2 linked regions of the Constrictibacter sp. MBR-5 genome follow. Each later gene encodes a partner of the first gene's protein in a complex. Links are inferred from orthologs where the notes say so. Each region holds a gene or a part of one and is shown on either strand. Other genes may lie near its edges.

The links.
Region 2: the proteins of pnp (region 1) and ABIE65_RS24430 are in contact, whole or in part, in a cryo-EM structure (PDB 9QH0), measured with the Escherichia coli proteins. The link is inferred for Constrictibacter sp. MBR-5 from one-to-one orthologs.

The regions. Positions count from the first base shown.
Region 1 is NZ_JBEPTK010000011.1:169,647-174,940, reverse strand. The notes cover bases 1,155-4,126. They hold pnp (polyribonucleotide nucleotidyltransferase), read left to right. Parts: upstream 1,155-1,542; coding sequence 1,543-3,711; downstream 3,712-4,126. Other genes in these bases: ABIE65_RS20400 (glycerophosphodiester phosphodiesterase family protein), read left to right, coding at 3,782-4,126; rpsO (30S ribosomal protein S15), read left to right, coding at 1,155-1,319. In the rest of the region: 30S ribosome-binding factor RbfA, read left to right, coding at 1-115; tRNA pseudouridine(55) synthase TruB, read left to right, coding at 102-1,034; more of rpsO, read left to right, coding at 1,050-1,154; more of ABIE65_RS20400, read left to right, coding at 4,127-4,510; ABIE65_RS20395 (NAD(P)H-dependent flavin oxidoreductase), read left to right, coding at 4,615-5,294. UniProt on the Escherichia coli protein: Involved in mRNA degradation. Catalyzes the phosphorolysis of single-stranded polyribonucleotides processively in the 3'- to 5'-direction. Also involved, along with RNase II, in tRNA processing.
Region 2 is NZ_JBEPTK010000019.1:18,534-24,042, reverse strand. The notes cover bases 1,330-4,516. They hold ABIE65_RS24430 (Rne/Rng family ribonuclease), read left to right. Parts: upstream 1,330-1,723; coding sequence 1,724-4,309; downstream 4,310-4,516. Other genes in these bases: ABIE65_RS24425 (CoA-binding protein), read left to right, coding at 4,397-4,516. In the rest of the region: ABIE65_RS24435 (N-acetylmuramoyl-L-alanine amidase), read right to left, coding at 77-1,258; more of ABIE65_RS24425, read left to right, coding at 4,517-4,876; ABIE65_RS24420 (O-acetylhomoserine aminocarboxypropyltransferase), read left to right, coding at 4,917-5,509. UniProt on the Escherichia coli protein: Endoribonuclease that plays a central role in RNA processing and decay. Required for the maturation of 5S and 16S rRNAs and the majority of tRNAs. Also involved in the degradation of most mRNAs.

The DNA of each region.
Region 1 (5,294 bases):
GCCCGACACCTCGTTCGAGGAGGCGGAGCGCGTCGAGGCGCTGATCCGCGATGCGCGCGAGCGTGATCGCGCCATCGGCGGCGGCGATGCGGGAGGCGACGATGGGTCGGCGTAGGCGCGCCAAGGGCCCGTCGATATCGGGCTGGATCATCGTCGACAAGCCGAGCGGCATCACCTCGACCACGGTCTGCAACCGCGTCAGGCGGCTGGCGGACGACGCGAAGACAGGGCACGGCGGCACGCTCGATCCGCTGGCGACCGGCGTGCTGCCGCTGGCATTGGGCGACGCGACCAAGACCGTGTCCTATGCGATGGACGGCGAGAAGGCCTATCGCTTCCGGCTGCGCTGGGGCGAGGCGCGCGACACCGACGACGCCGAGGGCGAGATCATCGCGACGAGCGACGTCCGGCCGACCGCGGCGCAGATCGAGGCGGCGCTGCCGCAGTTCATCGGCACCATCCAGCAGGTCCCGCCGATCTACTCCGCCATCAAGGTCGAGGGCCAGCGGTCCTACAATCTGGCGCGCGAGCAGCGCGCGGTGGAACTGCAGGCGCGCCCCATCGAGATCCACGACTTCCGGCTGATCGAAATGGTCGACGACGACCATGCCGACTTCGACGTCGCCTGCGGCAAGGGCGCCTATATGCGCAGCCTCGCGCGCGACCTGGCGCAGGCCGTCGGCACCGTCGGACACATCGCCGCCCTGCGCCGTACGCGCGTCGGGCCCTTCACGGAAGCCGGCGCGATCCCGCTGGCGTCCCTCGAGGCACTCGGGCATATTGCGCCCGATTGCGAGCACCTTCTTCCGGTTGAGACCGCGCTGGCCGACATCCCGGCGCTGGCCGTCTCCGGAAGCGAAGCGGCCAGTCTGCGCCAGGGGCAGTCTGTGCCGCTTTTCCGTACCACGGACCTCGGCCGAATCGGCGATCTCGCCGACGGCGCCACGGTGCGGGCGACCAGCGACGGCATCACCGTCGCGCTCGCCCGCTTCGAGGGCGGCCGGGTCCAGCCGGTGCGGGTCATCAACCCCTAGGAAAAGGAGCACCCGATGTCGATTACGGCCGAGCGCAAGCAGGAACTCATCAAGGAATACGGTGCCAAGGAAGGCGACACCGGTTCGCCAGAGGTACAGGTGGCGATCCTCTCGGAGCGCATCCGCAACCTGACCGAGCACCTTCAGACGCACAAGAAGGACGTTCACTCCCGTCGTGGCCTGCTGATGATGGTCGGCCAGCGGCGCAGCCTGCTGGACTATGTCCGGCGCTCCCACCAGAAGCGCTACGAGGACCTGATCCAGCGACTGGGCCTGCGGCGGTAGGCAGAAGGCAGGGGATCCCGCGGGCGGCGCTCCGCCCGGCTCGGCCGCGCGCGGCCGAGAACCGCGGGATCCATACCGTCGTGTCCGAGGAGGGCACCGGTGAGGGCGGGGCAGCAGGGTGCGTCGGGCCGACGCACCGGCGGCAATGGGGCCGCCGTGGGTCGCGAAGCGATCCGGAGCCCGACTTACAGGTGAAGCGGAACCGTCCGTTCCGACCGCGGCCATGGAAGTGACAGTGCCGCCGGTTCCGCCCGAAAGGACACGATCTACGATGTTCAACATCACACGCAAGGAAATCGAGTGGGGCGGGCGCAAGCTCGTTCTCGAAACGGGGCGCATCGCGCGCCAGGCGGACGCGGCCGTGCTCGCGACCTACGGCGAAACGATCGTGCTCTGCACGGCGACCGCCGCGAAGACCCAGCGCCCCGGCATCGATTTCTTCCCGCTCACGGTCAACTACCAGGAGAAGACCTTCGCTGCGGGCAGGATCCCCGGCGGCTTCTTCAAGCGCGAGGCGCGCCCCTCCGAGAAGGAGACGCTGACGTCGCGCCTGATCGATCGGCCGATCCGTCCGCTGTTCGCCAAGGGCTTCCGCAACGAGACGCAGGTCGTCTGCACGGTCCTGAGCCACGACCTCGAGAACGACCCCGACATCGTCGCGCTGGTCGGCACCTCGGCGGCGCTGACGCTGTCCGGCATTCCGTTCCTCGGCCCGATCGGCGGCGCCCGCGTCGGCCGCATCGACGGCGAACTGGTGCTCAACCCGGTTCTCGACGACATGCCGCGCACCACCCTCGACCTGGTGGTTGCGGGCACGGCCGACGGCGTGCTGATGGTCGAGTCCGAGGCGCAGGAACTCTCGGAAGACCAGATGCTCGAAGCCGTGATGTTCGGCCACCGCGGCTTCAAGCCGGTGCTGAACATGATCATCGACATGGCCGAGGAATGCGCGAAGGACCCGTGGGACCTTCCGACCGAGGCCGTCGGCATCGACGAACTGAAGAAGCGCCTGCGCGACGTCGCCGGCAAGAAGCTGCAGAAGGCCTACAGCCTGCAGGTGAAGCAGGACCGCCAGACGGCGCTCGCCGCCGCCAAGGACGAGGCGGTCGCCGCCTTCGCCGACGATCCGAACGCCGCCGCTCAGGTCTCCGGCCTGTTCAAGGGCCTGGAGCGCGACATCGTCCGCGGCCAGATCCTCGACACCGGCAAGCGCATCGACGGTCGCGACACCAAGACGGTCCGGCCGATCGTCGCCGAGGTCGGCGTCCTGCCGCGTGCGCACGGCAGCGCCCTCTTCACCCGCGGCGAGACCCAGGCGCTGGTCGTGGCGACGCTGGGCACCGGCGACGACGAGCAGCTGATGGACACGCTCGCCGGCAGCTACCGCGAGCACTTCCTGCTGCACTACAACTTCCCTCCCTATTCTACCGGCGAGGCCGGCCGCATGGGCTCCCCGGGCCGGCGTGAGATCGGCCACGGCAAGCTCGCATGGCGGGCCGTGCATCCGCTGATGCCGGAGAAGGAGAAGTTCCCCTACACCGTCCGCGTCGTCTCGGAGATCACCGAGTCGAACGGTTCGTCGTCGATGGCGAGCGTCTGCGGCGCGTCGCTGGCGCTGATGGATGCCGGCGTGCCGACGAAGGCACCGGTGGCCGGCATCGCGATGGGCCTGATCAAGGAAGGCGACCGCTTCGCCGTCCTGTCGGACATCCTGGGCGACGAGGACCATCTCGGCGACATGGACTTCAAGGTCGCCGGTACGGCCGACGGCATCACCGCGCTGCAGATGGACATCAAGATCACCTCGATCACCGAGGAGATCATGAAGGTCGCGCTCGACCAGGCGAAGGGTGGGCGCATGCACATCCTCGGCGAGATGGCGAAGGCGCTGGAGGGCGCCCGGACCGAGGTCAGCTCGAACGCGCCGCGCATCACGACGATCACGATCCCGCGCGAGAAGATCCGTGAGGTCATCGGGTCGGGCGGCAAGGTGATCCGCGAGATCGTCGAGCAGACCGGCGCCAAGATCGACATCGAGGACGACGGCACGATCAAGATCGCGGCGATCGAGGAGTCCGCCTCGAAGAAGGCGATCGACTGGATCCGCGGGATCGTGGCGGAGCCGGAAGTCGGCGTGATCTACACGGGCAAGGTCGTGAAGATCATGGACTTCGGCGCCTTCGTGAACTTCCTCGGAAGCCGCGACGGCCTCGTCCACATCAGCGAGCTGGCACCCGAGCGGGTGAAGGCGGTCGGCGACATCGTCAATGTCGGCGACATGGTGAAGGTGAAGGTCCTCGGCGTCGACGATCGCGGCAAGGTGAAGCTGTCGATGAAGGCGGTGGACCAGAAGACCGGCGACGATCTGCAGGACGCGCAGCCCGCCGGCTGAACCCAGGTGAACGGCGGGGCGGCCGGCACGATGCCGGCCGCCCCGTACCTCTAACCGGTCCAGGGGTGGAATGATCTCGTTTCCGCTGATTGTGGGACATCGGGGCGCGGCGCTGCTGGCCCCCGAGAACACGCTCGCCGCATTTCGCGCGGGTGCGGCCGCGGGCGCCGCCTGGGTTGAACTCGACGTCCGCCTCGCCGCCGACGGGCTGGTGGTTTTCCACGACGCCACGCTGGACAGGACGACCGGACGTCCCGGCGCCGTTCGCGCGATGACCGTCGAGACGCTGAGCGCCATCGCGGTGGCGGGACCCGGCGTTCCGGCCGCCGGTACAGCCAACATCCCCTCCCTGGAGGAGGCGCTCCGCGAGATCCGCGCGCTCGGCATCGGCGTGAACGTCGAACTGAAGTCCGACGACGAGGAACCCGCGGCACTGGTCGAGCAGGTCGTGCGCGCCGTCGATTCGGCATGGCCGGCGGGGGCGGGGCCGCTCGTCTATTCGAGCTTTTCACGCGAGACGGTGTGGGCGCTGCGCGAGGCAGCACCGGACCGGCCGCGTGGCCTGATCGCGAGCCGGCTGCCGGCGGACTGGCGGACGGTGGCGAAGGACCTGGACTGCGTCTCGCTGCATCTCGGCTGGCGCCACCTCGCCGAAGAGCAGGTCGCCCAGGTGCGCGAGGCGGGCTATGCGGTCGCGGTCTGGACGGTCAACGAACGACCGGTCGCGGAGCGGCTGAGGCGTTGGGGCGCCGACAGCATCATCACGGACGACCCCGGCCTGATGGCGGGCCTCGATTAAGCCCGGGTGGTGGTCGTTTTCCGCCCGCGTACTTATATCCCCCTACTGTTTGCGGGTGGACCGTCCATCGGCGAATCAAAGAGACCGGGGAAGCGACGACTGGAATGCAGTTGAAGACACTGAGAATCTCGGGCCGGGACGTGTTGCCTCTCATCGAGGGCGGCAAGGGAATCTCGGTATCGAACGGCGAGAGCTCCGGGGCCTGGGCCGAAGCCGGCGGCGTCGGAACCTTCTCCGGCGTGAACGCCGACTCGTTCGACGACAACGGCGTGCTGATCCCGCAGCTCTATTTCGGGCGGACCCGCCGCGAGCGTCACGAGGAGTTGATCGCGCACGCGATCCGCGGCGCCATCCACCAGGCGCGCGTCGCCTGGGAGCGCTCCAACGGCCAGGGCCGCATGCACATGAACGTGCTGTGGGAAATGGGCGGCGCGGAGCGCATCCTGCACGGCGTCCTGCAGGGCGCGCAGGGGTTGGTGCACGGCGTCACCTGCGGTGCCGGCATGCCCTACAAGGTGGCCGAAATCGCCGCCAGCTACGGCGTCTACTACTATCCGATCGTGTCGTCGGCGCGCGCCTTCCGGGCATTGTGGAAGCGCGCCTACAGCAAGCATGCCGAGTGGCTGGGCGGTGTCGTCTACGAGGATCCGTGGCTCGCCGGCGGGCACAACGGCCTGTCGAACAGCGAGGATCCGGCGCGGCCGGAGGATCCCTATCCGCGAGTGCGCGAACTGCGCGCCGTCATGCGCGAGGCGGGTCTCAACGAGACGCCGATCGTCATGGC
Region 2 (5,509 bases), on another replicon or contig:
CAGCCGCACGTCGGCGACGTCGCCAACATAATGCTATTTGCGTCGATGACGAGGCAAAGCGGGCGACCGGGGGCGATCAGGAGCGTCCGAAGCTGCCCTTGTGTGAGAAATAGGCATCCGTTGCGCGGACGATGGCGCCCATCAGCTTACGCCGGTAGGCCGCATCGCGCAGGAGGCGCTCCTCGTCGCGGTTCGACATGTAGCCGAGTTCCACGAGGACAGAGGGGATGTCCGGCGCCTTCAGCACCGCGAAGCCGGCGAAGCGGTGCGTCTTCGGAAGCAGCGTGACCGCCTCACGAAGGTTTGAAACCAGCATGCCCGCGTACTGGGCGGAGAGGTTCATCGTCTCGCGCTGGGCGAGGTCGATCAGGATGTCGACGACCTCGCGGCTTTCCGCCGAGAGGTCGACGCCCGCAATGAGATCGGCCTTGTTCTCGCGCTGCGCCAAAGCCGCCGCCTCCTTGTCCGAGGCGGTCGCCGAGAGCGTGTAGACGGAGAGGCCGCGGGTCGCCGCGCTGGGATGCGAATCCGCGTGGAGCGAAATGAAGAGCTCCGCGCCGCCGTGGCGAGCGGTCGCGACCCGCTCACGCAACCTCAGAAAGGTGTCGTCCGAACGCGTCATGACGACCTTGTAGCGGCCGGTCGCCTCCAACTGGCGCCGCAGTTCGCGCGCCGCGGCGAGCGTGACGTTCTTCTCGAAGGTCCCGCGCACGCCGATGGCGCCCGGATCCACGCCGCCGTGGCCCGCATCGATCGCCACGACGCGCATCGCCGGCCGGCGGACGACCGGCATGACCGGTGCGATCGAGGCGGTCTGCACCGGTGCGGCCGTGGCGACCCGGCTTTCGGATCCGCCGGCGAGCGGCTCGATGTCGACGACGAGCCGGTGGCCGTGCTCGGCGTTGGGCGGCAGCATGAAGGCATCCTGCACCCTGACCGGCTGGCCCAGATCGAACACCACCCGGGACGTGCCTGGCCGAAAAAGGCCGTGCCGGAGGCCCGTGACGACGCCGAGGCCGACCTCCGCCTCCGCCACACTCCAGGCCAGTTCCGGCAGGTCGAGGACGACGCGGTGCGGGTTCGCCAGCGTGAACAGGCGATAGGTGACGGGCTCGGACAGGTCGAGGACGACGCGCGTGCTCGACGCCTGATCGCCGACGCGCACCGCCGTAACCTCGGGGACAGCCTGCGCCGCCCCCGCTCCCAGCAAGCCGGCGAGCAGAACCAGACAACCCAGGAGCCGTGAAAAACGCCTCATGGCACGACCGCTTTTAACGTAGCGCGCGAATAGTGCTCGCGTAAGGCTCGGGATTCAATGACGAATGTGCATTCTGGCAGTTTTTGGGCCAGATCCGTGTTCGCGGTTGTGACACGTGCCGCATGTGGCTATGTTACGCGTCGCGAGTCGCACAGGTGTTCGAATCGCAGCCAAAGCCGGAGCGGCAGCGCGGAAGCGGCAGCACGGCAGCCCCTCGATTCGGATGGAGAGCTGCTGCGCGCCCCTGGCGCCGAAATCCAGGCGGGCCGCTCCCGTCGAGGTCACCCCCATCTGCCGGTCCCGGGTGTAGCGCGCGCATGAATTCGAGTCAGAGCAGTCGTCCGACGCCGCCACGGCCTTGTGCCGCAGGCGCCGGACGCGGCACGACTCGCAGCCGCGATCTCACGCCGGCCATGTCCTTGGCGCTCTGTCGCCCTCCCGGACCGGCCCCGGAGAAAGAAACGTATGACAAAGCGTATGCTGATCGACGCGACGCAGCCGGAAGAAACCCGCGTCGTCGTGCTCGATGGTGAACGCGTAGACGATTTCGACTACGAGTCGTCGGCGCGAAAGACCCTCAAGGGCAACATCTATCTCGGCAAGATCACCCGCGTCGAGCCGTCGCTCCAGGCGGCCTTCGTCGAGTATGGCGGCAACCGCCACGGCTTCCTGCCGTTCAACGACATCCACCCCGACTATTATCGGATTCCGATCGCCGACCGCGAGGCGCTGATCGACGACGCCGATCAGGACGAAGACGCGGACGTCGAAGAGATCGCGGCCGAAGCCGGCGACGACGCCGTGCATGCCGAAGCGGACGAGGACGGCGAGGACGCCGAGCCGATCGAGACCGTCGGCGGCGCCGAGGATGAAGTCGAGGACGCCCCGCGCGCCCGGCCCCGGATGCGCCGGCACTACAAGATCCAGGAAGTGATCAAGCGCCGCCAGATCATCCTGGTGCAGGTCACCAAGGAGGAACGCGGCAACAAGGGCGCAGCGCTGACCAGCTACATCTCGCTGGCCGGCCGCTATTGCGTGCTGATGCCGAACGCCGTGCGCGGCGGGGGCATTTCCCGCAAGATCACCAACGTCGCCGACCGCCGCCGCCTGAAGGAAGTCATCGACTCGCTCGACGTGCCGGAGGGCATGGGCGTGATCCTGCGCACCGCCGGCATGGAGCGGACGAAGCCCGAGATCCGGCGCGACTACGACTTCCTGCTGCGCGTCTGGGACGAGATCCGCGAGAAGACGCTGAGTTCGCGCGCACCGGCGCTGATCTACGAGGAAGCGAGCCTCATCAAGCGCGCCATCCGCGACACCTACAGCCAGGACATCGACGAGATCCTGGTCGAGGGCGACACGGCGTACCGGGCCGCGCGCGAGTTCATGAACGCGCTGATGCCGACGCACGTGGACCGCGTGACGGCCTACAAGGACCCGTCGGCGCACATCTTCCCGCGCTTCGGGGTCGAGAGTCAGCTCGACGCGCTGCACTCGCATACGGTGCGGCTGCGCTCCGGCGGGTACATCGTGCTCAACGCGACCGAGGCCCTGGTCGCGATCGACGTGAACTCCGGCCGCGCGACGCGCGAGCGTCACATCGAGGAGACGGCGGTCAAGACGAACCTGGAGGCAGCGGACGAGATCGCCCGCCAGCTCCGCCTGCGCGATCTCGCCGGCATCGTCGTCATCGACTTCATCGACATGGAGGACCGCCGCAACAATTCGGCGGTCGAGCGTCGCCTGAAGGAGGCGCTCAAGAACGACCGCGCGCGCATCCAGATGGGCCGCATCAGCCAGCTCGGCCTGGTGGAGCTCTCCCGCCAGCGCCTGCGGCCAAGCCTGTTCGAGACCAGCATGGTCGTCTGCCCGACCTGCGCCGGCCACGGCTCGGTGCGGTCGGTCGAGTCGACCGCGCTCTACGTGTTTCGCTCGATCGAGGAGGATGCGCTGAAGCGGCGCAATGCCGAGGTCGCGGTCTACGTGCCGACGCCGGTCGCCCTCTACATCCTCAACCATAAGCGCCATGCGCTGCACGATCTCGAGCGTGCCAACGCACTGCGGATCATGATCGAGTGCGACGACGGGCTGGTCGGCCCGGCCTTCCGCATCGAGCAGACGCGCGTGATCGAGCCGGTCATCGAGGCCACCTACGAGACGGTCGGCGACGACGAGGATCTGGCGGAGGCGGAAGAGATCGCCGCGATCGCGGCGCCGACGCCCGTCGCGGCCTCCGCCCCGGAAGAACCGGCCGAGCGGCCGGCCCGGGCGGAAGCCGAGGAAGACGCTGACAGCGCGGGCGCGGCGAAGCGGCGCCGCCGCGGACGCCGCGGCGGACGCCGGCGCGGTGGACGCCGCCCCGAGGGCGAAATCGGCACGACCGAGGCGACCATGGGCGACGGCGTCGGCGAGGCTGCAGCCGAGGAGGCCGAGGCCCCCGCTGGCGAGCCGGAGCCGGCTGCGCCCGAGCATGCGGCACCCGAACCGGTAGCACCGGAACCGGTGGCCGCCGAGCCCGCTCCGGAAGAGCCCGTCGTGGAGCCGGTCGCATCGGCACCGGTTGCCGAGGCACCCGCGGCACCGATCGCCGTGGTCGAGGCGACGCCGCCGGCCGAAGCGGCGCCCGTCGCCGAGGAGCCGGCGCCCAAGCCGAAGGCGCGGCGCACACGCAAGCCCAAGGCCGCAGCGGCAGAAGCCGCGCCGGCACCTGTCGAGGCCGCACCGACAGCCGAGGAGACGCCGCGGAAGCCGCGGACCCGCCGCCCGGCGAAGGCCAAGGCGGCAGCCGAGGAGACTGCGCCGGCAAAGACGGAAGCCGCGCCGGCGAAGGCACCGCGCTCGCGTCGGCCGAAGCGCGCCGCCGCGGACACCGTCGCCACGGAGACCGTGGACGCCAAGCCGGCGGCGGCACCCGCCGCGCCCGAGGCCGCCCCTGTGCCGGCCTCTCCCGCACCGGCTGCCGCCGAACGGGAAAGGGAGCCGGCGGTCGCCGAGGCCTCCGAGGCGCCGCAGCGGCGTCGCCGCGGCTGGTGGCAGCGTCCGACCGACTGACGGACGTCGCATAAGGGACAACGGCCGTCGCCCCCACCGGGCGACGGCCGACCCTGTTCCGCGGCGACATCGCGTAGGGAGTGAGCCATGAACCACGATGCCTATGGCGACGACTATCTGCGCGGCATCCTGAAGTCGGTGCGGACCGTGGCGATGGTGGGTGCCAGCCCCCACTGGAACCGGCCGAGCTATTTCGTGATGAAGTACCTGCAGGCGAAGGGCTACCGGGTCATTCCGGTCAACCCGGGTGCCACCGGGCAGGAGATCCTGGGCGAGACGACCTACGCCGCGCTCCGGGACGTGCCCGTCCCCTACGAGATGGTCGACATCTTCCGCAATTCGGAAGCAGCCGGACCGATCACGGACGAGGCCGTCGCATGCGGCGCGAAGACGGTCTGGATGCAGATCGGCGTGCGCAACGATGCCGCCGCCGCACGCGCCGAGGCCGCCGGCCTGACGGTCGTCATGAACCGCTGCCCGAAGATCGAGTATTCCCGCCTGTGCGGCGAACTCGGCTGGAGCGGCGTCAACACCGGCATCATTTCGAGCAAGCGCCGCCGCGCTTGATTCCAGGACAGGCCCCGCCAAGCGACCCGAGGCATGAGCGATGACCGGCGATAGACCGCGCTACGGTATCGAGACGCTGGCGATTCACGCCGGCGCCTCCCCCGACCCGATGACCGGCGCACGTTCGACGCCGATCTACCAGACGACCTCGTTCGTCTTCGAGGACGCCGACCAAGCGGCATCGCTCTTCAACCTGCAGACCTACGGCTACATCTACTCGCGGCTCGGCAATCCCACTGTCTCGGTGCTGGAGGAGCGGGTCGCGACGCTGGAGGGCGGCCGTGGCGCCATCGCGACGGCCTCGGGGCATGCGGCGCAGATGCTCGCCTGCTTCACGCTGCTGCAGCCGGGCGACCACATCCTGGCGTCGAACAAGGTCTATGGCGGGACGATCACCCAGTTCACCCGGACCTTCGCCAAGTTCGGCTGGCAGGCCACGCTGGTCGATCCCGACGATCCGGAGAATTTCCGCCGCGCCCTGACGCCGGAGACGAAGATGATCTTCGTCGAGAGCCTGGCCAATCCCGGCGGCGTGGTCGTCGACCTGGAGAAGGTCGCCGCCATCGCGCACGAGGCGGGCATTCCGCTGGTGGTCGACAACACCCTCGCCTCGCCGTTCCTGTGCCGGCCGAT